Linked DNA regions of Azospira inquinata. The protein of the gene in region 2 binds, or shares a complex with, the protein of the main gene of each other region. Links are inferred from orthologs where the notes say so. Each region holds a gene or a part of one and is shown on either strand. Other genes may lie near its edges.

The links.
Region 1: the proteins of eno (region 2) and Azoinq_RS14470 are in contact, whole or in part, in a solved structure (PDB 2FYM), measured with the Escherichia coli proteins. The link is inferred for Azospira inquinata from one-to-one orthologs.

What each region holds. Positions count from the first base shown.
Region 1 is NZ_CP064782.1:3,205,252-3,212,920, reverse strand. What follows is about bases 2,725-6,045. They hold Azoinq_RS14470 (Rne/Rng family ribonuclease), read right to left. Parts: upstream 5,694-6,045; coding sequence 2,925-5,693; downstream 2,725-2,924. Other genes in these bases: Azoinq_RS14475 (low molecular weight protein-tyrosine-phosphatase), read left to right, coding at 2,725-2,833. Also shown: Azoinq_RS14485 (amino acid aminotransferase), read right to left, coding at 1-1; excinuclease ABC subunit UvrB, read left to right, coding at 145-2,226; more of Azoinq_RS14475, read left to right, coding at 2,312-2,724; 23S rRNA pseudouridine(955/2504/2580) synthase RluC, read left to right, coding at 6,107-7,093; Azoinq_RS14460 (HAD family hydrolase), read left to right, coding at 7,077-7,669. UniProt on the Escherichia coli protein: Endoribonuclease that plays a central role in RNA processing and decay. Required for the maturation of 5S and 16S rRNAs and the majority of tRNAs. Also involved in the degradation of most mRNAs.
Region 2 is NZ_CP064782.1:266,254-273,391, reverse strand. What follows is about bases 1-2,790. They hold eno (phosphopyruvate hydratase), read left to right. Parts: upstream 1-647; coding sequence 648-1,934; downstream 1,935-2,790. Other genes in these bases: Azoinq_RS01195 (LysR family transcriptional regulator), read right to left, coding at 2,771-2,790; kdsA (3-deoxy-8-phosphooctulonate synthase), read left to right, coding at 1-539. Outside these bases: more of Azoinq_RS01195, read right to left, coding at 2,791-3,697; Azoinq_RS01190 (MFS transporter), read left to right, coding at 3,801-5,042; Azoinq_RS01185 (SIMPL domain-containing protein), read right to left, coding at 5,203-5,904; Azoinq_RS01180 (zinc-dependent alcohol dehydrogenase family protein), read right to left, coding at 6,100-7,131. UniProt on the Escherichia coli protein: Catalyzes the reversible conversion of 2-phosphoglycerate (2-PG) into phosphoenolpyruvate (PEP). It is essential for the degradation of carbohydrates via glycolysis.

The DNA.
Region 1 (7,669 bases), 2.9 Mb from region 2 along the record:
TTAGGCACTCCTGGTTTGCCAGTCACGGGGCGCGGCGTCATGCGTCGAGCCTCGAATTGCGGAATAATAAAAGCCAAATTGCAACGCGCCCCGTGGAAGTCGAAAAAGCTCCTCAAAATCACGGGCGCAACTGATAATTCTACCATGACCCAAACACCCAACAGCAGCAATCCGCCCGAACCTTCCGAAACACCGGTGGTGACTTTCCCCAATAGTCCCTTTCGGCTGCACCAGCCTTTCCCTCCCGCCGGGGATCAGCCGGAGGCCATACGCCAGCTGGTGGAGGGCATTGGGGATGGCCTGTCCTTCCAGACCCTGCTGGGGGTGACGGGCTCAGGGAAGACCTACACCATGGCCAATGTAATCGCCCACATTGGGCGCCCGGCCCTGGTGCTGGCCCCGAACAAGACCTTGGCAGCCCAGCTGTATTCGGAATTCCGGGAGTTTTTCCCGGAAAATGCGGTGGAGTATTTCGTTTCCTACTACGACTACTACCAGCCGGAAGCCTATGTGCCTGCCCGGGATTTGTTCATTGAAAAGGATTCGGCCATCAATGACCACATTGAGCAAATGCGCCTATCCGCCACCAAAAGCCTGCTGGAGCGCCAGGATGCGGTGATTGTGGCCACCGTGTCTTGCATCTACGGCATTGGGGACAAACAGGATTATCAAAACATGATCCTCCACATCCGGACCGGAGACCGGATGGACCAGCGGGACATCATTAAGCGCCTGGCGGAAATGCAGTATGAGCGGAATGAACTGGATTTCCACCGGGGCACGTTCCGGGTGCGGGGAGACGTGATTGATGTATTCCCGGCGGAACACGGGGAATACGCCATACGGATTTGCCTCTTCGATGACGAAATCGAAACTCTCCAGCTCTTCGATCCTCTCACCGGGCACCTGATGCAGAAGCTGCCCCGTTTTACCGTGTATCCCTCCAGCCATTACGTGACGCCCCGGGAAACCGTGCTGCGGGCCATGGAGGGAATCAAGGCGGAACTGCGGGATCGGGTTGCCTTTTTCCATAAGGAAGGGCGCCTGGTGGAGGCCCAGCGCATCGAGCAGCGGACCCGTTTTGACCTGGAAATGCTCAATGAACTGGGATTTTGCAAGGGGATCGAAAATTACTCCCGCCACCTTTCCGGCCGTAAAGCCGGGGACCCGCCTCCCACCCTGCTGGACTACCTGCCAGCGGGTTCCCTGATGTTTATTGATGAATCCCACGTTTCCATTTCCCAGGTGGGGGGCATGTACAAGGGGGACCGGTCCCGTAAGGAAAACCTGGTGGAATATGGCTTCCGCCTGCCTTCCGCCCTGGATAACCGGCCCTTGAAATTTGCCGAATTCGAACAGCTCATGCCCCAGACCGTTTTCGTTTCCGCCACCCCAGCGGATTACGAGAAGCAACATCAGGGGCAGGTGGTAGAGCAGGTGGTACGCCCCACTGGCCTGGTGGATCCGGAAATCCAGGTGCGCCCCGCATCCACTCAGGTGGACGACCTACTGTCCGAAATTCACAAACGCATTGGTGTCGGGGAGCGGGTTTTGGTTACCACCCTGACCAAGCGTATGGCAGAGGATCTGACCGATTATTTGCGGGAAAACGGCATCCGTATCCGTTACCTCCATTCCGATATTGACACGGTGGAGCGGGTGGAAATTATCCGGGACCTGCGCCTGGGGGAATTCGACGTTCTAGTGGGCATCAATCTGTTACGGGAAGGGCTGGATATTCCGGAAGTCTCCCTGGTGGCCATTCTGGATGCGGACAAGGAGGGGTTCCTCCGTTCCGAACGTTCCCTGATTCAGACCATTGGCCGGGCGGCCCGGCACATTCACGGCACCGCCATTCTTTACGCGGATCGGATGACCGACTCCATGCAGCGAGCCATCGGGGAAACGGAGCGGCGCCGGGCCAAGCAGTTGGCCTTTAACGAGGCCCACGGTATCGTTCCCAAGGGGGTGGCCAAGCGAATCAAGGATATTATTGATGGAGTCTATGACGCGGATTCCGCTACCCGGGAACTGAAAGCAGCCCAAACCCAGGCCAATTACGAATCCTTGAGCGAAAAAGAAGTCGCTAAAGAAATCAAACGGTTGGAAAAGCAAATGCAAGAATTTTCTAAGAACCTGGAGTTTGAAAAAGCTGCGGCTTCCAGAGACCAGCTTTTCAAGCTCAAACAGGCCCTGTTCGGTGCCGTTGTGCCGGACAGTGAATAGGCACCAAGGCTGCACGGGGAGATTTTTTGCAGGTAACAACCAGGGCACCGGACTCACTTAGCGGTGGCCCCTGGAGGAGGCAGGCATGATAAAAATATTGTTCGTTTGCATGGGGAACATTTGTCGCTCCCCTACGGCCGAGGGCGTTTTTCGCCGTCTGGTGGAAAAAGCCGGGCTCACCGACCGTATTCTGGTGGATTCTGCTGGAACCCATGGCTACCACGTGGGCGAAGCGCCGGATTCCCGCACCCAGCGGGCGGCTCAGGCCCGGGGGCTGGACATTTCCACCTTACGGGCGCGCAAGGTGGTGGAAGAAGATCTGCGCAGCTTCGATTTGGTGTTGGCCATGGATAAAGCCAACCTGGAATTCCTGCGGGGCTTGTGCCCCCAGGAACGCAGCCATCGCTTGCGCCTGATGATGTCCTATTCCCGCCACTTCCACGAAGAAGAGGTGCCCGATCCCTATTATGGGCTGGGCCAGGGCTTCGATCTGGTGCTGGATATGCTGGAGGATGCCGCCCAGGGGCTGCTGGACAGTTTGCGTCGTGAGTTGGGGCTGACCCCGGGGGCCAAGGCGGTTGGGAATCGGGCCTCTCCGGCATTGTAGGAGCTGAGGGCAAACTCCGGGGGAGCATTCTTCCCTTTAGGGATAATAAAAAAGCCCGGTTTCCCGGGCTTTTTTATTGGGTGGAAGCGGTTTAGGCTTTAGGCCCAGTTTCCACCTGAACCAAGGGCTCGTTACTTACCGCCACGGGAGCGGGGCGGCGCCGACGGGGCTTGGGCGCTTCTTCCACCGGAGCCGGGACGGCAGCCAGAACTTTGGTCGGGCTGGTTTCCACCAGCACCAGGCCGCTACTGGCCAAAGCCTGATCCAAATCCACCGTCACCGGAGCAACCAGGGGGGCAGGGGCCGGAACTGCTTGTACCGGAGCCGGTTCGGGTTCGGCCTCAGTGACAGGGGTATGGGCGACGGGCGCAGGCACTTCTTCCTTAGCCTCTTCCACAACCGGAGCCGCTTCCTCTTGGGGGACGACCGGGGTCAGCGCGGGCTCCACCGGAGCCGGGACGGGAGCCGGAGCCACGGGGTCCTGAGCCTGGGCGACCTCGACAACCACCGGAGCCACTGCTTCTTGTTCAGAGACTTCCGGTGCCTGGGCGACCATCGGGACTGCTTCCGGAACAGAAACCAGCGGAGCAATCACGGCAGCTTCCTGATGGGCTTGAGGGGCGACCACCTCCGTGGGAGTGGGCTCGCTTACCCCCTCGTTCCGGGGGCTTTCTACACCGGCATCCGCCGTACCTTCCTGAGGCCGGCGTTCGTTGCGGTCCCGCCGGTTATTACGCCGCCCCCGACGTCCCCGACCATTCCCTTCCTGATTGGCGTTCGGGTCTTGGGCGTCGTTGTTGTCCTGGGGCGTCATCAAGGCGGCGGTCTTATTCATTTCCTCCGCCACCGGGGCCGTTTCTCCCCGATTGCTTTGACGGCTGCGACGTTCGCTCCGCTCCCCGTTGCCTTCGGTATTCCGTTCGCCGCGCTGGCGTCGGTTTTCCCGAGGTTCCCGCTGGGTTTCCTTGGGGCTATCCCCTTCGCTGGCAGCCCCGCTCCGTTCGTTGCGGGAGCCGTTGCCGTTACGGGATTCTTCGCCCCCGTTCCGGTTGTTGCGACCCCGACCCCGACCCCGACCTTCCCGGTTTTGATTGTCCCGGGGAGTGCTGCGGCTGCGGGTACGGGGAGTAGCGGCCGGTTCGGCTGCCGGTTCGGTCTTTTTGTTACCCCGGAACCAGGAGAAGATTTTGCCGATAATGCCGCCATCTTCCGTGGTGACCGCAGTCTTGGGCTCTTGGGCCATGGGGGCAGGCTGGGTGGGCGCAATGTGCTTCACGGCAGCTTCCTGCCGGGGCGCCGAAGTGGCGGCGGCCAGGGAAGGCAGCTTGTCTTCGTCTGCCGGCGCCGCAACCCGCTTGTAGGAGGGTTGGGCCGTCTCTTCTAGATTCAAATCCTCATGGCGCAGGCGCTCGATGGAGTGGGCCGGGGTTTCCAGGTGGATGTTGGGGATGAGCAGGACCGTGACCTTGTGGCGAAGCTCGATGGACTGAATTTCGTTGCGTTTTTCGTTGAGCAGGAAGGTGCCCACATCCACTGGCACTTGGGCATGGATGGTGGCCGTATTGTCCTTCATGGCCTCCTCTTCCAGGATGCGCAGGATGTGCAGGGCAGCAGATTCGGTGGAGCGGATGTGGCCGGTGCCGGTACAGCGGGGGCAGGTGATGTAGCTGGTTTCCGCCAAGGCGGGGCGGAGGCGCTGACGGGACAGTTCCATCAAACCGAAGCGGCTGATTTTGCCCATCTGTACCCGGGCACGGTCATGACGCAGGGCGTCCCGCAACCGGTTTTCTACTTCCCGCTGGTTGCGGGGGCTTTCCATGTCGATAAAGTCGATGACCACCAGACCGCCCAAGTCCCGCAGCCGCAACTGGCGGGCCAGTTCCTCGGCGGCTTCCAGGTTGGTCTTCAGGGCCGTTTCCTCAATGTCCTGACCCCGGGTGGCGCGGCCGGAATTGACGTCACAGGCCACCAGGGCTTCCGTGTGGTCGATGACGATGGCGCCGCCAGAGGGCAGATTGACCTGACGGGAATAGGCGGATTCGATCTGGTGCTCAATCTGGAAGCGGGAGAAGAGGGGAACATCATCCTCGTAACGCTTGACCCGATTGATGTTGTTGGGCATGACCGTGCCCATGAAGGCTTTGGCTTGCTCGAAAATTTCGTCCGTATCGATGAGCAGTTCGCCGATGTCCGGCTGGAAGTAATCCCGGATGGCCCGGATCACCAGACTGCTTTCCAGATAGATGAGGAAGGGGCCGGTCTGCTGGGCAGCAGCGCCTTCTATGGCGCTCCACAGTTGCAACAGGTAGTTCAAGTCCCATTGCAGTTCTTCCGCGCTACGGCCGATAGCGGCGGTACGGGCGATCAGGCTCATGCCCTGGGGGGCTTCCAGCTGATCCATGATGTCCCGCAGTTCGGCCCGTTCGTCCCCTTCCACGCGACGGGAAACGCCGCCGCCCCGGGGATTGTTGGGCATCAGCACCAGGTAGCGGCCAGCCAGGGAAATGAAGGTGGTAAGGGCTGCGCCCTTATTGCCACGTTCATCTTTTTCAACCTGAACAATGACTTCCTGGCCTTCCTTCAAGGCTTCCTTGATGGTGGCCTTGCCGGCTTCCACGCCGGGTTGAAAGTAGGAGCGGGAAACTTCCTTGAAAGGGAGAAAACCGTGTCTTTCCTCGCCGTAATTGACAAAAGCGGCCTCGAGACTCGGTTCGATGCGGGTAATGACACCCTTGTAAATATTGCTTTTGCGTTGTTCCTTGGCGGCCGATTCAATGTCTAGGTCAATTAATTTTTGACCGTCCACAATGGCGACACGGAGTTCTTCGGCCTGTGTCGCATTGAACAGCATGCGTTTCATTCGGTGGCTCCCGCGCTCATGCACGGACGGGCTCCCTACGCCGGTAGCGACACAATTAGTTGAAAATACGTGGTTTCATCCGGATTTCGGTATGGCAACTAAAGGTGGGAAAGTAATCGCTGAAAGCCCCGCAGCCCGGCTGAAAAATCAGGCTGCGTGACTCGCTGGGGAGGGAATCCGTACGTGCCAGTTAAGCGCAAAACGAGTAGTATCGCTGCTTTTGGTGAGCGAACTTAACCAGTTGGTTTTCACCGTTGCGACCTTGTGCAGGTTGGCACAAGCGAAAAATCTTTGGCCTGCCGGAATTCCCACCCCGTTTCCTTATCGGAATGTGGCCGGGGTAAGTCTGTTCGGTCTTATAGCAAGAATTGTTCTTTCGCAGGGGGGCTAAAACCTGCCCCAGTATATTCAAAATGACAGGCCTTAGCAAAAATTCTGTAACCAAGCTGATTATTGGCGAAGAAGAGGGTGGGCAACGCCTAGATAATTACCTCTTCCGCATTTGCAAAGGCATTCCTAAAAGCCACGTTTACCGCATCCTGCGTAGCGGCGAAGTCCGCATTAACAGCCGCCGGGTCGCGGCGGCCTATCGCCTGCAAGCCGGGGACCTGGTACGCCTCCCTCCCATGCGCTTCGCCGCCAGCGAGGCGGAAGAAGCCAGCGAAGAGGTGCGGGGGCAAGCCCTCAAGGCCGATTTACCCGTGCTCTACGAGGATGACGCCCTGGTCATCATCAACAAACCGGCGGGGATTGCGGTCCACGGGGGGAGTGGGGTGTCTTTCGGAGTGATCGAGGCCTTGCGTCAGCAGCGCCCCCAGGCCAAGTTCCTGGAACTGGCCCATCGTCTGGATCGGGAAACCTCAGGCATTCTCCTGGTAGCCAAAAAGCGCTCTGCTCTGACCGCCCTCCACGATATGTTTCGGGAAGGGGGGCGTGCGGATAAGCGCTATTTGACCCTGGTATCCGGGCGTTGGATGGACAAAGTGCGCAATGTGCGCCAGCCGCTGTTTAAGTATTTGTTGGACAACGGGGAGCGGCGGGTACGGGTAGCGCCAGAGGGCAAGCCTTCCCACACGGTCTTTCGTCTCATGTCCCGCTGGCAGCGGTTTTCCCTGCTGGAGGCCCAGTTAAAGACAGGGCGGACCCACCAGATTCGGGTGCATCTGGCCCATTCGGGCTTTCCCATTGCTGGGGACGATAAGTACGGGGATTTTGAACTCAATAAGGCCCTGCAAAAACAGGGGCTAAAACGCATGTTCCTCCACGCCTACCAAATGCGCTTTCCCCACCCACTGAGCGGGGAAACCCTGTCTGTGGAGGCCCCGTTACCCGCTCCTTTACAACAGTTTCTGGATTTTCTGAATCGTACGGAGTCTTTGGAATATGGCGCGTCGCTTTGATCTGGTGGTTTTTGACTGGGATGGCACGATTCTGGATAGCGCTGGCGCCATTGCCGGGGCCATCCAGGCCGCCAGCCGGGAATTGGGGGTAACGCCCCCCTCCGATGCGGCGGCCCGCCACGTCATCGGCCTAGGCCTGGAGGAAGCCTTGCGCTCCGCCGTACCCGGCCTGCCCCCCTCCCGTTACCCGGAAATGGTGGATAGTTACCGCCGCCATTACCTTTCCCAGGATCAGGACCTGGTGCTGTTCCCAGGCATTGAATCCCTGATTGCTCGCCTGGCGGAAACCAGCCATCTTCTGGGGGTGGCTACCGGAAAAAGCCGGGTGGGGTTGGACCGGGCCCTGCAACATAGTGGTTTGAGACGTTACTTCGATGCCACCCGTTGTGCCGACGAGTGTTTTTCCAAGCCCCACCCCCAGATGCTGGAGGAGTTGATGGAAGAACTGGCGATGCCCCGGGAGCGGGTGGTGATGATCGGGGATACTACCCACGATATGGAAATGGCCCGCAACGGCGGAGTTACCGGGGTGGCGGTCACCTATGGGGCCCATCCCAAGGCCCAGTTATTGGATTC
Region 2 (7,138 bases):
TGGCCGCCGTGGCGGATGTGTTGCAGACCCCCGCCTTTCTTTGCCGTCAGACCGATTTCATCCATGCGGTGGCGGCCTCCGGAAAGCCGGTGAATATTAAGAAGGGCCAGTTTCTCGCCCCCGGGGACATGAAAAACGTGGTGGCCAAGGCCAAGGAAGCCAATGGCGGGGCTGACACCATCATGGTCTGCGAACGGGGCGCCTCCTTCGGTTACAACAACCTAGTTTCCGACATGCGTTCCCTGGCCATTATGCGGGACACGGGCTGCCCGGTGGTGTTCGACGCCACCCATAGCGTCCAGTTGCCCGGCGGTCAGGGGGACAAGAGCGGCGGGCAACGGGAATTCGTACCCGTGCTGGCTCGGGCAGCGGTGGCCAGCGGCGTGGCGGGAATCTTTATGGAAACCCATCCGAATCCGGCCCAGGCCCTGTCCGACGGGCCCAATGCCTGGCCCCTGGGGCGCATGGAAAGCCTGCTCACCACCCTGGTGGCCCTGGACCGGCTGATCAAGTCCGCTCCCCTGGAGGAGTTGTCCTAGGCCGGGGCCTTGGTGCCCATCCCATTCATCCCGGGCCGAAGCCGGAACCCTGTTTGGACCCCGGCCCGGGGCAAGGTTTGTCAATTTTGAAAGAGCAAAGGGAGAATCATGAGTTCTGTCGTTGATGTCATCGCCCGCGAAATCCTGGATTCCCGCGGCAATCCCACCGTCGAAGCCGATGTGCTGTTGGAATCCGGCGTCATGGGCCGGGCGGCCGTTCCCTCCGGCGCTTCCACCGGTTCCCGCGAAGCCATTGAACTGCGGGACGGCGACGGCTCCCGTTACCTGGGCAAGGGTGTGCTCCAGGCCGTGGAAAATATCAATACGGAAATTTCCGAAGCCATCATCGGTCTGGATGCCCAGGAACAAGCCTTCATCGACAAGACCCTGATCGAGCTGGACGGCACGGAAAACAAGTCCCGCCTGGGCGCCAATGCCATGCTGGCCGTGTCCATGGCCGTGGCCAAGGCGGCGGCGGAAGAAGCCGGTTTGCCCCTCTATCGTTACTTCGGCGGTTCCGGCCCCATGCAAATGCCCGTGCCCATGATGAACATCATCAACGGGGGCGCCCACGCCAATAACAGCCTGGATTTCCAGGAATTCATGATTATGCCGGTGAGCCAAGGCTCCTTCCGGGAAGCTCTGCGCTGCGGCGCTGAAGTGTTCCATTCCCTGAAGAAGCTCCTGGACAAGAAGGGGTTCTCCACCGCCGTGGGGGATGAGGGCGGTTTCGCCCCCAACCTGGGTAGCCACGCGGAAGCCGTGCAACTGGTGCTGCAAGCCATTGAAAACGCCGGTTACGTGCCCGGTCAGGACGTGCTCATCGCCCTGGACTGCGCCGCTTCCGAGTTCTACAAGGATGGCAAGTACCACCTGGCTGGGGAAGGCCTGCAACTGACCTCCGCCCAGATGACCGACTACCTGGCCAATCTGGCCGACCAGTTCCCCATCGTCTCCATCGAAGACGGCATGGCCGAAGGGGATTGGGAAGGCTGGAAGCTGCTCACCGACCGGCTGAGCGGCAAGGTCCAGATCGTGGGGGACGACCTGTTCGTCACCAACACCAAGATCCTCAAGGAAGGCATTCAACGGGGCGTGGCCAACGCCATTCTGATCAAGGTGAACCAGATCGGTACCCTGTCCGAAACCTTCGCCGCCATCGAAATGGCTAAGCGGGCCGGTTACACCGCGGTGATTTCCCACCGCTCCGGTGAAACGGAAGATTCCACCATCGCCGATATCGCCGTGGGCCTCAACGCTGGCCAGATCAAGACCGGCTCCCTCTCCCGCTCCGACCGGATCGCCAAGTACAACCAACTGCTGCGCATCGAGGAAGATCTGGGCGATACCGCTTCCTACCCGGGTAAGGACACCTTCTACAACCTGGGCCGTTAGGCTTAAACCGGGCGCTTGCCGACTAGCCGGGGCCTATCCGCCCCGGCTTTTTTGTATGTCCCCGCCATGGGCGGGCTATGCTTTCCCAGGGGAAAGGCCCATAATCCGGGCCTGATTTTTCAACCTTTTTGCGTTTTTCCGGAAATTTTCCATGCGTTGGCTCACCGCCGCCCTTGTGGCCCTCATCGTGGCGCTCCAATACCCCCTCTGGCTGGGGAAAGGGGGCTGGCTGCGGGTGTGGGATGTGGATCGCCAGCTGCAACAGCAGCGGGACGCCAATCACAAGCTGGAAGCCCGGAATGCGGGGCTGGATGCGGAAGTCCGGGATTTGAAGCAGGGCTACGACGCCATTGAGGAACGGGCCCGCTACGAACTGGGCATGGTCAAGGAGGACGAGGTTTTCGTCCAGCTGCCGGAACAAAGCGGTAGCGCTTCCCAGACGCCGGGCATCGGCTTTGCCGCCCCCGCCACTCCCCCCGGCCTGGCGGCAGCCAAGTCCCGCCCGGCCCGGCCTGCCCCCACGGGCAAGGCGGAGGTAGAAAAATTTGTCGCCCAGGGGGCGAAAAAGCCCTGAGGCCGCCGGAGTCGGGAGTACTGAAGCCTTAGACTACCGCAGACCGCAGACCGCAGACCGCAGACCGCAACCCGCAACCCGCAACCCGCAACCCGCAACCCGCAACCCGGATCACCCGGATCACCCGGATCACCCGGATCACCCGGATCACCCGGATCACCCGGATCACCCGGATCACCCGGATTTCCGCCACTCCCCGTGGGGCGCCAGCGGCCCCCCTCCTACTTCAAGGGATGCCCCCGGTTCTTCCGAGACGGGGGCTTTATTTTTGCCCGGATTTTTCCCCGTTCCCCAGGCTTTGGGCCAGGGCCACGAAGTTGTGGGCCTGGGGCAGGGTTTGGCTGTCCAGATGGGCGACGGAAAGGCTGACCCGGGGCGGCACCCCGCCGCCGATGGGGCGATACACCACCCCGTGGACCTTTAACTGCTGCATGGATTCGGGCACCAGGGCCACCCCCAGTTCGGCGGATACCAGGGAAAGCATGGAGGCGATCTGGGGCGCGGCCTGGCCCTGGGTGGGGGTGAAACCGGCGGCCCGGCAGCTGGCCAGTACCGTGTCGTGGAGACTGCTGCCGATGGATCGGGGAGTCAGGATGAAGGGATCGTCCTTGAGGCTGGCCAGGGCAATGCCCGTGTCCGCTTCTCCCCCTTCCTGGGCCGCCGGATGGGCGGCGGGGAGGGCGGCTACCAGATTTTCTTCCGTGAGCAGGTGGTGGGCCACGGTGGGGGGCGATCCCTCCGCCGGGCGCACGATGGCCACGTCCAGGCGCTTTTCCACCAGGGCCTGGACCAGCAGGGCGGAATTGGTTTCCATCAGGCGGATTTCCACCTGGGGATAGTGGCGGCGAAATTCCCGGATGCAGGCGGGCACCACGGGATTCAATACGGCGGTGCCGGTGAACCCCAGGCGCAGGGCTCCCGTTTCCCCCCGGGCGGCCCGCTGGGCGGCGTGCATGGCTTCCGCTACCTGGGGTGGCAGGCGGCTCACTACCTCCCAGAAGGCCCGGCCCGCCTCGGTTAATTCCGCCCCGTGGGGCACCCGGTGGAAGAGGGGCGTGCCCACCTCCCGTTCCAAGTCCCGAATCTGCTGGCTCAAGGGGGGCTGGCCGATGCCCAGCCGGGCGGCGGCCCGGGTGAAATTTTTTTCCTCCGCAATGGCGAGGAAATAGCGAATGTGGCGGAGTTCCATTGATATATAAAATAGATATGGAGTTATCTAATACTATATATTGGATATATAAAAAGGGGGCCGATATACTGGGTTCATTCCTATAAAACCTGTTGTTTTCCCCATGCCTAGTTCTTCCGTCACCCTGCCTGGAGTGGGGGGTGTTCCCCCTTCCGCCGCCGTCAGTCATCCGGGTATCCTGCCCGGCACCCGGGAATACCGGAATACCATCCTGGCCCTGTTTCTCGTGGGCTTTGCCAGCTTTTCCCTGATTTACTGCGTCCAGCCCCTGTTGCCCGAATTCGCCCGGGATTTTCGGGTCAGCCCGGCCCAGAGTTCCCTGGCCCTGTCCCTCACCACCGGGCTCCTGGCCTTATCCATTTTTGCCGCCGGGGCCTATTCCCAGGGAGTGAGCCGCCGGGCCCTGATGTGCACCTCCACCCTCCTGGGGGCTGCCTGCAATATCGCCGCCGCCCTGGCGCCCAACTGGCACACCATGCTGGCCGCCCGGGCCCTGGAAGGGGTAGTGCTGGGGGGCGTGCCGGCGGTGGCCATGGCCTATCTGGGGGAAGAAATGGCCCCCGGCCACCTGGGCAAAGCCATGGGCTTTTACGTGGCGGGCACCGCCCTGGGGGCCATGATGGGCCGGGTGGGCATGGGGCTCCTGACGGAATTCGATTCCTGGCGGGGCGCCATGGGGATTCTGGGGGCCCTGGGGCTCCTGGCCACCGCTGGCTTTGTCTGGCTCTTGCCCCCCTCCCGCCATTTCACCCCCAAGCCCGGTTTTGACCTGAGCTTTCACCTGGCCGCCTGGGGCCAGCATTTACGTAACCCCAAGCTGCTGCGCCTGTTTGGCGGCGGTTTCACCCTTACCAGCGTTTTTGTCACCCTGTTCAACTACGCCAGTTTTCGTCTTTCCCAGCCCCCTTATGGCCTGGGGCAGACGGCCTGCGCCATGATTTTCCTTACCTACGCCTTTGGGGTTTTTTCCTCTTCCGCCGCCGGCAGTCTGGCGGACAAAATGGGGCGGCGGCCGGTGATTCTTATGGGCTTTCTCTTGATGCTGGCGGGGCTGGCGCTGACTTTATTTTCCAGCCTCTTCATCCTCATCACCGGGATTGCCCTGGTCACCGCCGGCTATTTCATCGCCCATTCCGTGGTGAGCGGCTCCATCGGCCCCCTGGCCGGGCTCACCAAGGGCCATGCTTCCTCCCTCTACCTGCTTTTCTACTACATGGGCTCCAGCATTACGGGCTCCGTGGGGGGCTGGTTCTGGCAGCACGGGGGCTGGCCCGGGGTGTGCGCCCTGACCGGCGCCATGGGTCTCCTGGGCCTGGTATTGACCCGGGTACGGACGGAGGACTGAGCGATTGGGAGACGCTGCCGCCCCCGGGAAGGGGCGGCGGGATGGTCAGGCTCCGAAGGGACTGGCTTGGGGGCGGGGGCTAGGTCGAGGGTTGCGGGCAAGAGGCTCCCGAGCCTCGTCTTGAGGGGCTTGCCCCGTCAGCCCCCGGGGGCCGGCAGGTTTATTCCACCAGATCGATTTGCCCGGAAACCGTGGCGGTAATGGTGCTTTCTCCCCCTTCCACGGGCATGGGGGCGGCCTCTGCCGCCAGCATTTTGGTTCTCATCATGGGCATGACCGGGCGTTCGCCGTTAGTGTTGATGGAGATATGGCGAATGCGCCAGGGCTTGCCCAGGCTAGCGGCCACCAGGGCGGCCCGGGCCTTGAAGGCCGTCAGGGCGTCCTGGATGGCCCCGTCCTCCGCCCGCTGGCGCCCTTCCGGACTGGGCTGGAACTGGAGGGTTTCCAGCATCAGGGTGTTCTGGAGTTTACCCAGCAATTCCGCCAAGGCGGTGCTGTCCCCGGATTCCAGCTCAATTTCACTGCGCAGGCGCCAGCTGTCCACCCGGCCGTTTTTGCCATAAACCGGAAAGGTCTGGCTGGTGCCGCTTTTGGCTTTCACCTGGGGATAGGCCTTGGCCAGGCGCAGGCCGGAGGCGATGAGGGGATTGACTTTGGCGGCCAGGGCCGCCGGGGTGGCACCGCTGGCTTCCGTAAACACCACGGCCTGGAGCTGGTCATTGACCGCCGGGCGGCTGGCGCTGACGGACAAATCCGCCCTGGGCGGCATATTTTCCGGCTCCGCAGCAGAGGCCAGGGCGGGCCAGGCCAGCCCCAGCCAGAGGCAGCACAGGAGGGGGCGGAAAGGGCGAGGAAAGGTCATGGGGGACTCCTGGGAAAAATAAAGGTCGGGGGACGGAGGACCGTGGTACCGGGCCCAGTCTAGGGGATTTTGCGCCCCGGCGTCAGGGGGCGGAGCGCGGAGGGGCGCATTTCGGGAACCGTGGGGGGGCCATGGTTGGGGCTTGGGAGGTGCGTGCGAGGGGCTGCTAGGGTGCGCCCCCGGGGCCCGGCCAGACTATTCGGCCCCGCCGGGCAGGAGGACCGCCGCCCCCTGGAGCTCGCCCCGCCGCAGCCGTTCCAGGGCCGTGTTGGCTTCCTTCAGGGGGAAAGGGGTGACCTGGGTATGAACCGGCACCCGGGGGGCCAGGGCCAGGAATTCCTCCCCATCCTGGCGGGTCAGATTGGCCACGGAGCGCACCGTCCTTTCCCCCCAGAGCAGGGCATAGGGAAAGCTGGGGATGTCGCTCATGTGGATACCGGCGCAGACCACCGTGCCCCCCTTGCGGGTAGCGGCTAGGGCGGCGGGCACCAGGCTCCCCACCGGGGCGAAGAGCAGGGCGGCGTCCAGTTCCCGGGGCGGCCGCTGTTCCGAGGCCCCGACCCAGACCGCCCCCAACTCCCGGGCGAAGGCCTGGCTTTCCCGGTCTCCTTCCCGGGTGAAAGCGTAGATTTCCCGGCCTTGCCAGCGGGCCACCTGGGCGATGATGTGGGCGGCGGCGCCAAAACCGTAGATGCCCAGATGACGGGCGTTTCCAGCCATGCTTAGGGCCCGGTAGCCGATTAGCCCGGCGCAGAGCAGGGGAGCTAGGTGGGCCGGGTCTCCGGCTTCGTCCATGGGAAAGCAGTAGCGCTCGTCCGCCAGGGTGTATTCCCCGTAGCCCCCTTGAATCTGGTAGCCGGTGAATCGGGCCTGGTCACAGAGGTTTTCCTCCCCGCCCTGGCAGTAGGCGCAATGGCCGCAGGTCCAGCCCAGCCAGGGCACTCCCACCCGCTGCCCCAGGGCCAGCCCGGTGACCCCGTCCCCCAGGGCCGCCACCCGGCCGACGATTTCGTGGCCCGGGACCATGGGCAACTGGGGATCGGGCAACTCCCCATCCACCAGATGGAGGTCCGTGCGACACACCCCGCAGGCTTCCACCCGCAGTAATACCTGGCCCGGGCCAGGCAGGGTGAGGGGCCGGCTTTCCGCCACCAGGGGTTGCCCCGGCCCATGGAGGACCATGGCGGTGTAGTGGTTGGGCAGAGCGCTAGGGAGGGGGGCAGTCATGGCAGGG